Regions from separate parts of the Clostridium novyi NT genome, predicted to be linked through region 2. Evidence: riboswitches for the same ligand, from Rfam matches in the RefSeq annotation. Region 2 holds a riboswitch; the other holds the start of a gene.
The links. A riboswitch is a leader RNA that binds a small molecule or an ion and turns the genes downstream of it on or off. The one in region 2 is predicted to bind lysine.
Positions count from the first base shown of each region.

Region 1: it holds a riboswitch for lysine, as region 2 does, so the genes downstream of both, NT01CX_RS08345 (Na+/H+ antiporter NhaC family protein) here and NT01CX_RS07300 (amino acid permease) in region 2, are expected to answer to the same signal.

Region 1 is NC_008593.1:1,783,146-1,787,369, forward strand. Features, by position in the region: gene NT01CX_RS08340 (tryptophan transporter) at 108-629, shown strand; gene NT01CX_RS08345 (Na+/H+ antiporter NhaC family protein) at 713-2,467, opposite strand; lysine riboswitch at 2,598-2,773, opposite strand; gene argH (argininosuccinate lyase) at 2,884-4,197, opposite strand.
Region 2 is NC_008593.1:1,562,846-1,567,069, forward strand. Features, by position in the region: gene NT01CX_RS07295 (DUF1835 domain-containing protein) at 1-903, opposite strand, end outside; gene NT01CX_RS07300 (amino acid permease) at 1,062-2,429, opposite strand; lysine riboswitch at 2,654-2,828, opposite strand; gene NT01CX_RS07305 (DEAD/DEAH box helicase) at 2,907-4,022, opposite strand.

The sequences.
Region 1 (4,224 bases), 220 kb from region 2:
ATTTTTTTATTAAGGTGGTGATAAATATGGTATGAAAGAGATCTATAGTTCATTTTTATTCATTAAATTTAAAATTTATTTTATTAGAAAAAGGAGAGTATTTTATTATGAAAACTAATTTTAAAAAATCAATTATAAATTCTTTATTAATAGCTATAGGTTTTATTCTTCATCAAATCGCCCCACCAATATTGTTTGGTATGAAACCAGATCTTTCATTAATTATGATGTTTATAATAATATTATTAAATGATGATTATAAAACCACTTTAATTTCTGGAATATTATACGGCGTTTTAACTGCACTTACTACTACATTTCCAGGTGGACAACCAGCTAATATAATAGATAAAATAGTAACATCTCACGTTATTTATTTATCTTTGATACCATTTAGAAATAAATTTAATAATCAAGTTAAAATAATTATAGAAACTTTTATAGGAACTATTGTAAGTGGTACTGTTTTTATACTTTCAGCTGCATTTTTAGTAGGTATTACTCAATCTGTATCATCTTTATTTTTAGCCGTAGTTTTACCTGCAACAGTTGTAAATTCTATAATAGCTCCTATTATATATAACGGAATAAAATTATCATTAAAACATTCAAATACAAACATATTTTAAATAAAAAAAGAGAGAATTTTAAATTTAAATCCTCTCTTTTTTATTTAATTTATTTTAGCCCCCGTATTTTATGTTGCCCTTAACTACTTACTTAACTGAACTTCATTTTCATTAACTTTTACATTTTCCTCTACTTCAACAGGTTTTCCAACAAATCTAACTATTAATCCAATTATAACTATATCTAATGGAAGAACTATATATATTGGCATTCCTAGTGATACTGGAATATATCCTGCTAAAACAGTTACCATTGCTACTACTATAGCATAGTAAAGTTGTGTCTTTACATGATCAATATGGTCACATGCAGCCCCCATAGATGACAATATTGTAGTATCTGATATTGGAGAACAGTGATCTCCAAATATAGCTCCTGTAAGTACAGAACTTACTGCTGTAATCATATATGAATGTGTCGGATTTATAGCAAAAGCTAAAGGAATTGTAAGTGGCATTAATATACCCATTGTTCCATATGAAGTTCCTGTAGCAAATGATATAATTGATGCAAGTACAAATATAACTGCTGGTAAAACAAATGCCGGTAAACTAGATGATAATTTAGCTACTAAAAAGTGTGATGTTCCAAGATCCTTGATAACCGCACTTAATGACCAAGCTAAAAGTAATATAACCCCTGTTATTATAAGTGATTTCATACCATTTACCCAAGTATCAATAGCTTCACTTAAAGTGAATATCTTTTGTGATATCCCCATTACCATAGCAACTATACTTGCAAGTAATGCTGCTTGAAATAAAACTATACTAGCATCCGATGCACTAAAACATTCTCTAATTGCTTCAAAAGATGCTGGATGAGATTGTAATAATGTAATTAAAGCCTTATCTTCTCCACCCATTATTGCTGTATATCCATTATAATAAAATCCTAAAAATGCTCCAATTATTAATACCATTATTGGAATTACTGCATTTTTTATTTTTAATACAGTTCCCTCTTTGGGTTCAAGTTCTGTCCCTTCTGATGAAACCATAGGTTTTGCAGTATCACTTACTAATTTTCCTGTAGTTCTAGCACGTCTTTCTGCCTTAAGCATTGGACCAAATTCTCTTAAAAATATAGCTGTAAACACTATAAACATTAATATTAATATATTGTAAAATCTATATGGAATAGTTTCTAAAAATATACTATACGCACTTGCATGTTGCCCAATAGCTTCAAATCCATCTTTTATTAAGCTAAGTTCATATCCAACCCATGTTGAAATAACTGCTATACCTGCTATTGGCGCTGCTGTTGCATCTATTACAAAAGATAATTTTTCTCTTGAAATTTTCATTTTATCAGAAACAGGTCTCATTATAGGACCAACTATAAGTGAATTTGCATAATCATCAAAGAATACAAAAATTCCAAGAAGCCAAGTGATTATTTGTGTACTTACTGGAGTTTTAGCCTTTTTAGATAATGATTCTGCAACGGCTTTTGCTCCACCCATTTTTGTAATTAATGCTATAAGTCCTCCAATGGCTAAACACTGTAATATAATACCTGCATTCCATTTATCTGCTAATGAATTTAAAACTTGAGTTACAACATCTAAAAATCCGTGGAATACCGCTCCTCCCACACCATAATTATTTAAAGCTAATAAAAATGTTCCAGAGAATACCCCTAAGAATAGTGATAATACTACATTTTTAGTAATAAATGCCAATATTATCGATATTAATGGTGGTAACAGCGTCCAAAGCCCAAACTTAATAGCATTTGCTTTAGCTGCATCTTGTTCTGCACCAAATGCTGTAGTTGCAAATACTACTAACATCAGCATAAGTGTGCTAATAAATATTTTTTTGTTTTTCATATTATTCCTTCCCCCTAGTTTTTCTGTATTGACATATACCGAAATTTCGTGGAAAGTTAAAATTAAAAAAGCCTTGAGCAAATTCACTCAAGGCTTACTAAATACTAAGAATAACAAAGTACCTAATAAGTTGAATGATAGCCCTCCACAAATAAAATTTGTGACAATCTTACATATATTTTATGCAAAACCAGCCATATAACCTTAAAGCATCGGTTATACACTTCGGCGATGTTTCCTTTCCTTATGCTTCATCGTGCTTTCCTCAACATAAGTACTCTTAAATACCGCACCTCTATCACTAAACTTCGATATACGCTTTCTTAAAATTCTATACTATTATTTATAAATAGTCAATAGTATAATAAATATTTTTTCATTATTTTCTACATTTTATTTAAAATTTCGCACTATAACTATATATTTATTTTAATTCCTCTTTTTAAGCTATTACTATACTCAATAAAATCGTAAATATCTTCATCAAACAAGTCACAAAATGTCTTTAATTTTTCCAAAGGTAAATCTTCTATAGCCTTTTTATTTTCTTCACAATATAAAACTATCGCCCCAATAACCCCATGAGCATCTCTAAATGCCATTCCCTTATTAACTAAATAATCCGCAGCTTCTGTAGCATTTAAAAATCCCTTTTTTACTGCATTATACATATTATCTTTTTTTAATTCTAAAGTACTTAGCATACCACTCATAACCTTTAGGGATTTTTTAACCGTATCTACTGCATCAAAAAATCCTTCTTTATCTTCTTGCATATCTTTGTTATAAGCTAGAGGTATCCCCTTCATAGTGGTTAAAAGTCCCATTAATGAACCATAAACCCTTCCTGTTTTCCCTCTTATAAGTTCCGCTGCATCTGGATTCTTTTTCTGAGGCATTATACTACTTCCAGTTGAAAATTCATCACTTATTTTTACAAAGTCAAATTCTTTACTGCTCCACAAAATAAGTTCTTCACTTAATCTACTTAAATGCATCATTATTAGTGAAAATGATGATAAAAGACTTATTAAATAATCCCTATCACTAACTCCATCCATAAAATTATCAACGCACTTTTTAAAGCCTAATTCCCTAGCTGTAAATTCTCTATCTATATTGTATGTGGTACCTGCAAGGGCACCACAGCCTAGTGGACTTTCATCCATTACTTCAATATCACTTAATAGCCTTTTTTTATCTCTATTAAACATACTGTAGTATGCCATCATATGTAACTTAAACTTAATAACTTGAGCCCTTTGAAGATGAGTATATCCTGGCATTATAACATCATTACTGTCGGCTAAATTTGTAATAACCTCTAATAATTCATTTATATATTCTATAATTTCAAAAGTTATACTTTTAGCATACATTCTCATATCAACAGCTACTTGATCATTTCTGCTTCTCCCCGTATGAAGCTTTTTTCCAACATCTCCAACTCTATTTATAAGATTAATTTCAATAAAACTATGAATATCCTCATAGTCTCCTTCAATTTTTAATACCCCATTTTCTATATCATCTAATATAGAAATCAATCCATCAATTATTATTAACTTTTCTTCCCCTTCTAAAATTCCACATTTTGAAAGCATTTTTACATGCGCAATGCTTCCTTTAATATCTTCTTTATATAATCTCTTATCAAACTTTAATGAACTATTAAAGTCTTCCATAAGCTTGCTCTCAGCATTTTTAAAACGCCCACCCCAAAGCTTCACCTAAATCACGTCCCTTTATCTCTAATA
Region 2 (4,224 bases):
TTCTTCTCTAAAAATCCTCCTGTATTCTATTTCATTATCTGTTTCCTCTTCTCTTTCCTTCCAAAATGCTATAGCTTCTTTATCATTATTTAACATTTCTATGCCCTTATTTGTTATCTTAATTTCCATTTCTCTCATAACCCCAAATTTTCCTTTATACTCTATGTAGCCTTGTTTAATAAGTTCTTGAACTCTCCAAAAAATATAATCATCAGATATATTTTGATCACTGTATCCTAGAACATATCCAACTGTCCTTGCAGCTTTTCTAAATTTTTTATTTGTATTTTTTAGTATATCTATGTCAAAATACTCTTTATAAGAACTTTTCACTTTTCCGTCCTTAAATATGCGTAAAACTTCATTTTGGTTTTTTAAGGCTTCCCACATTTGTAAAATATCTTTATATGTATTTTTATTTAGCTCTTTCTTAAATTTAATATATTTATTGATATCCTTTGACATAACTTCTGAAACACTTTTGGGTATAAATGCCTCATACTCATTTTCTTCAACTAAACTTGATACATTAATAAGATATATGTTAAAACACTTATCTTTCATCAATTCTAAAGCATACATCATTCCACAAATATCTTCACTACATTCTCCATACCACATATAAATAATATCTTCTCTTGTTAACTTCGCAATTTTTCTACGATATCTGTGATAATCTCTTTTATATTCATATATATCTTCTTTAGAAATTTCTTTAGTATGACTAATACTTTTATACCATTCAATTCTATCATCTAAATTTTTAAGATTTCCAATCTTCCCTTCCGAAAGATTATCGTAAAAGGATATAACTTTTTTGCCCTTAATTATATTTTCTTTAATGGCATATTTAAAACTTCCACTAGCAGATGCCGAAAAACACATATGAATCACATTATTCATCTTTTATCCTCCAATATATTAACTAATATTTTCTAATAAAATCACAGGTTAATTATACATCATTTAAAATATAATTAAATATCATTTTCTATACAATTAAAAAACTACTGATAGTTTTGATTTATCAGTAGTTTTAGTTTATTATCTTATATTATTTTTTAATCTTCATTATTTAAATCTATATCATTTAATTCTACAACACGTGTTTTATGCTTGATTTTATATCCTAAATATAAAACTAAAAATATTGGAATTCCTATATATGCTGCAATTACTCCCAGCCAGTCTATTCCTTCTGGCTTAATATATGCAAATCCTTGTCCTAAAATAACTATTATACACATAATTAATGCTAATATAGGTCCTATTGGATATAATTTAGCTTTGTATTTTAATTTATTCATATCAAGTCCTTGTGCAACATAAGCTTTTCTAAATCTATAGTGACATAAAGCAATTCCAATCCACGCTATAAATCCCGCAAGTCCAGATGCAGCAACAAGCCAAACATATACTGTACTTTGAGCAAATATTCCTGTTAAAAAACAAATAGATGCTATAAGTGTAGTTAATAAAACAGCATTTACTGGAACTCCTTTAGAATTTGTTCTTGCAAAAACTTTAGGTGCCATTCCTTCCTTTGCCATAGAATATAACATTCTACTTGAGGCATACATTCCTGAATTTCCAGCAGATAGTATTGATGTAAGTATTACTGCATTCATTAAAGAAGCTGCAATTGCCACACCAGCTTTTTCAAATACCAATGTAAAAGCACTTTTACTTACTCCAAGTTGACTTAAAGGTACAATTGCTCCAATAACTACAATAGTTCCTAAATAAAATATTAATATTCTCCAAAATATTGTGCTTATAGCCTTTGGAATACTTTTTTCTGGTTCTTCACTTTCAGCAGCTGCTACTCCAACAAGTTCTGTTCCTTGAAAAGCGAAACCAGCAATTAAAAATATCATAAATATTGACTTTACTCCGCCAACAAATGGTCCTCCATTAGCTGTAAAATTCTTAAACCCAACAGCTTCTCCACCTATTATTCCAAAAATATTTCCTATTCCAATTAATAAAAATACAATTACAGTAACTACTTTTATACTTGCAAACCAGTATTCTGATTCTCCAAATGCTTTAGAAGATAAAACATTAAGTCCAACTATTATTATTAAAAATAGCAAACTCCAAAGCACAGGCTTTACATTTGGGAACCAATATTTCATAACAAGTCCCCCTGCTACCATTTCAGCAGCAATAGTTATAGCCCAGTTGTACCAATAATTCCATCCAAGTGCAAATCCAAGTGCGGGATCTATAAATTTGTTTGCATATGCACTAAAAGAACCGGATATTGGCATATAGGTTGCCATTTCTCCAAGACTTGTTATAAGGAAATAAACCATTATTCCTATTAATCCATAAGCTGTAAGCGCTCCACCTACACCAGCTTGATGTATTGTATCACCCATGGCTAAAAATATACCCGTTCCTATGGCACCACCCATAGCAATCATATTTAAATGTCTAGATTTTAATCCTCTTTGTAATTCTCCACTTTCCAAATTGTTTTCCAATCTAACTCCTCCTTATTGGAATCTTAAAAAACATAGTTAAGATTTTTATATGTAAATCCAATAAGTAACTAACTAAGACTAACTATATGTAAAAAAATCAAAAGTGCCATGAGCACATACTCATGGCACAAATAGTATTAACAAAATTAATAAAATTTATTCCCTAAAATAATAGCTCTCCACAAACTTTATTTGTGACAGTCTTACACATATTTTATGTAAGCCCAGCAAATAGCATTAAAGTATTATCTATAAGCTTCGGCGAAATTTCCTTTCTTATTACTTCTTAGCACTTAACTCCATAATACTACTCTTAAATCTCGCACCTCTATCTTAGTTATTTACTTTTTTAAATACTATTATATTATGCAATAAAATTTCTACATAAGTCAACATTTTTATTTAAAATTATTATTTTTATTTAGTTTCTATATTTCTTCTAGGTATAGTGAGTTTTATTTCTTTTTCTATAGTTTCTAATAATCTTTTATCCTTAGGATCTATAAATAAACACGTTTTTCCTTCTTCGCCAGCTCTTCCTGTTCTACCTATACGATGTATATAGCTTTCAGCATTTTCAGGTATATCATAACTATAAACATGAGTAACTCCTGTTATATCAAGTCCTCTCGCCGCTACATCTGTTGCTATAAGATATTGAGTATCCATATTTTTAAACTTTTTCATAACTCTTTCTCTTTTAGCTTGAGCTAAATCTCCATGTAACTTATCACAATTATATCCTCTTTTATGTAGAGCTTCCTCTAAATTATCAACCCTTCTTTTAGTTCTGCAAAATATAATTGCCATAAAAGGATTATCTTCATCTAAAACACTACATAGTGCATCTTGTTTTCTTCTATCTGTAGTTTCTACAACAAACTGCTGAATGTTTTTTAAAGTAACCTCTTCAGCTTTTACAGATACAACTTTAGGCTCTTTCATATATCTGTAAGCTAGCTTTTTAACATCTGAATTCATTGTTGCAGAAAAACATAATGTTTGATGCTTTTTAGAAGTATAACTTATTATCTTTTCCACTTCATTTTTAAATCCCATATAAAGCATTTGATCAGCTTCATCTAATACTAATGTTTTTAGTTTATCTAGCTTTATTGTACTTCTATTAAGATGATCTAAAAGTCTTCCTGGCGTTGCTATTATTAATTGTATATTTCCTTTTAGCTTTTTTAATTGAGATTGTATGTCCTTTCCTCCATATGCAGCTAATATATTAATGTCTTTAGCCTTTTTTAACTTCATAGCTTCCTCTGTTATTTGAATTGCAAGTTCTCTAGTTGGTGTAACTATAAGTACTTGAACAAAATTTGATTCTAAAGATATGTTTTCAAAGATTGGAAGTAAAAAAGCAAGAGTTTTACCCGTACCTGTTTGAGCTTCTGCTATAACATCCTTTCCCATCTTTATAAACTCTATACTATTTTCTTGAATTGGAGTTGGACTTTTAATTCCTTCTCTGCTAAGTATATCTATTATATTTTTACTAATTCCTAAATTTTTAAAGTCCTTCATTTTTTATTACCTTCACTTTCAAAATATATTTAATTTTTATTTATATAATAATCAATTAATAATATCATACTATTACCGTATTAAGAAGGATTTTTGCTTTTCTGTTTTTTATAATAAAAAAATAAATGTATTAAAATAAATTTATTTTTGCAAAAACCCTTGCACTATTTTTTATATAGTGTATACTTAAACAAGTAATCAA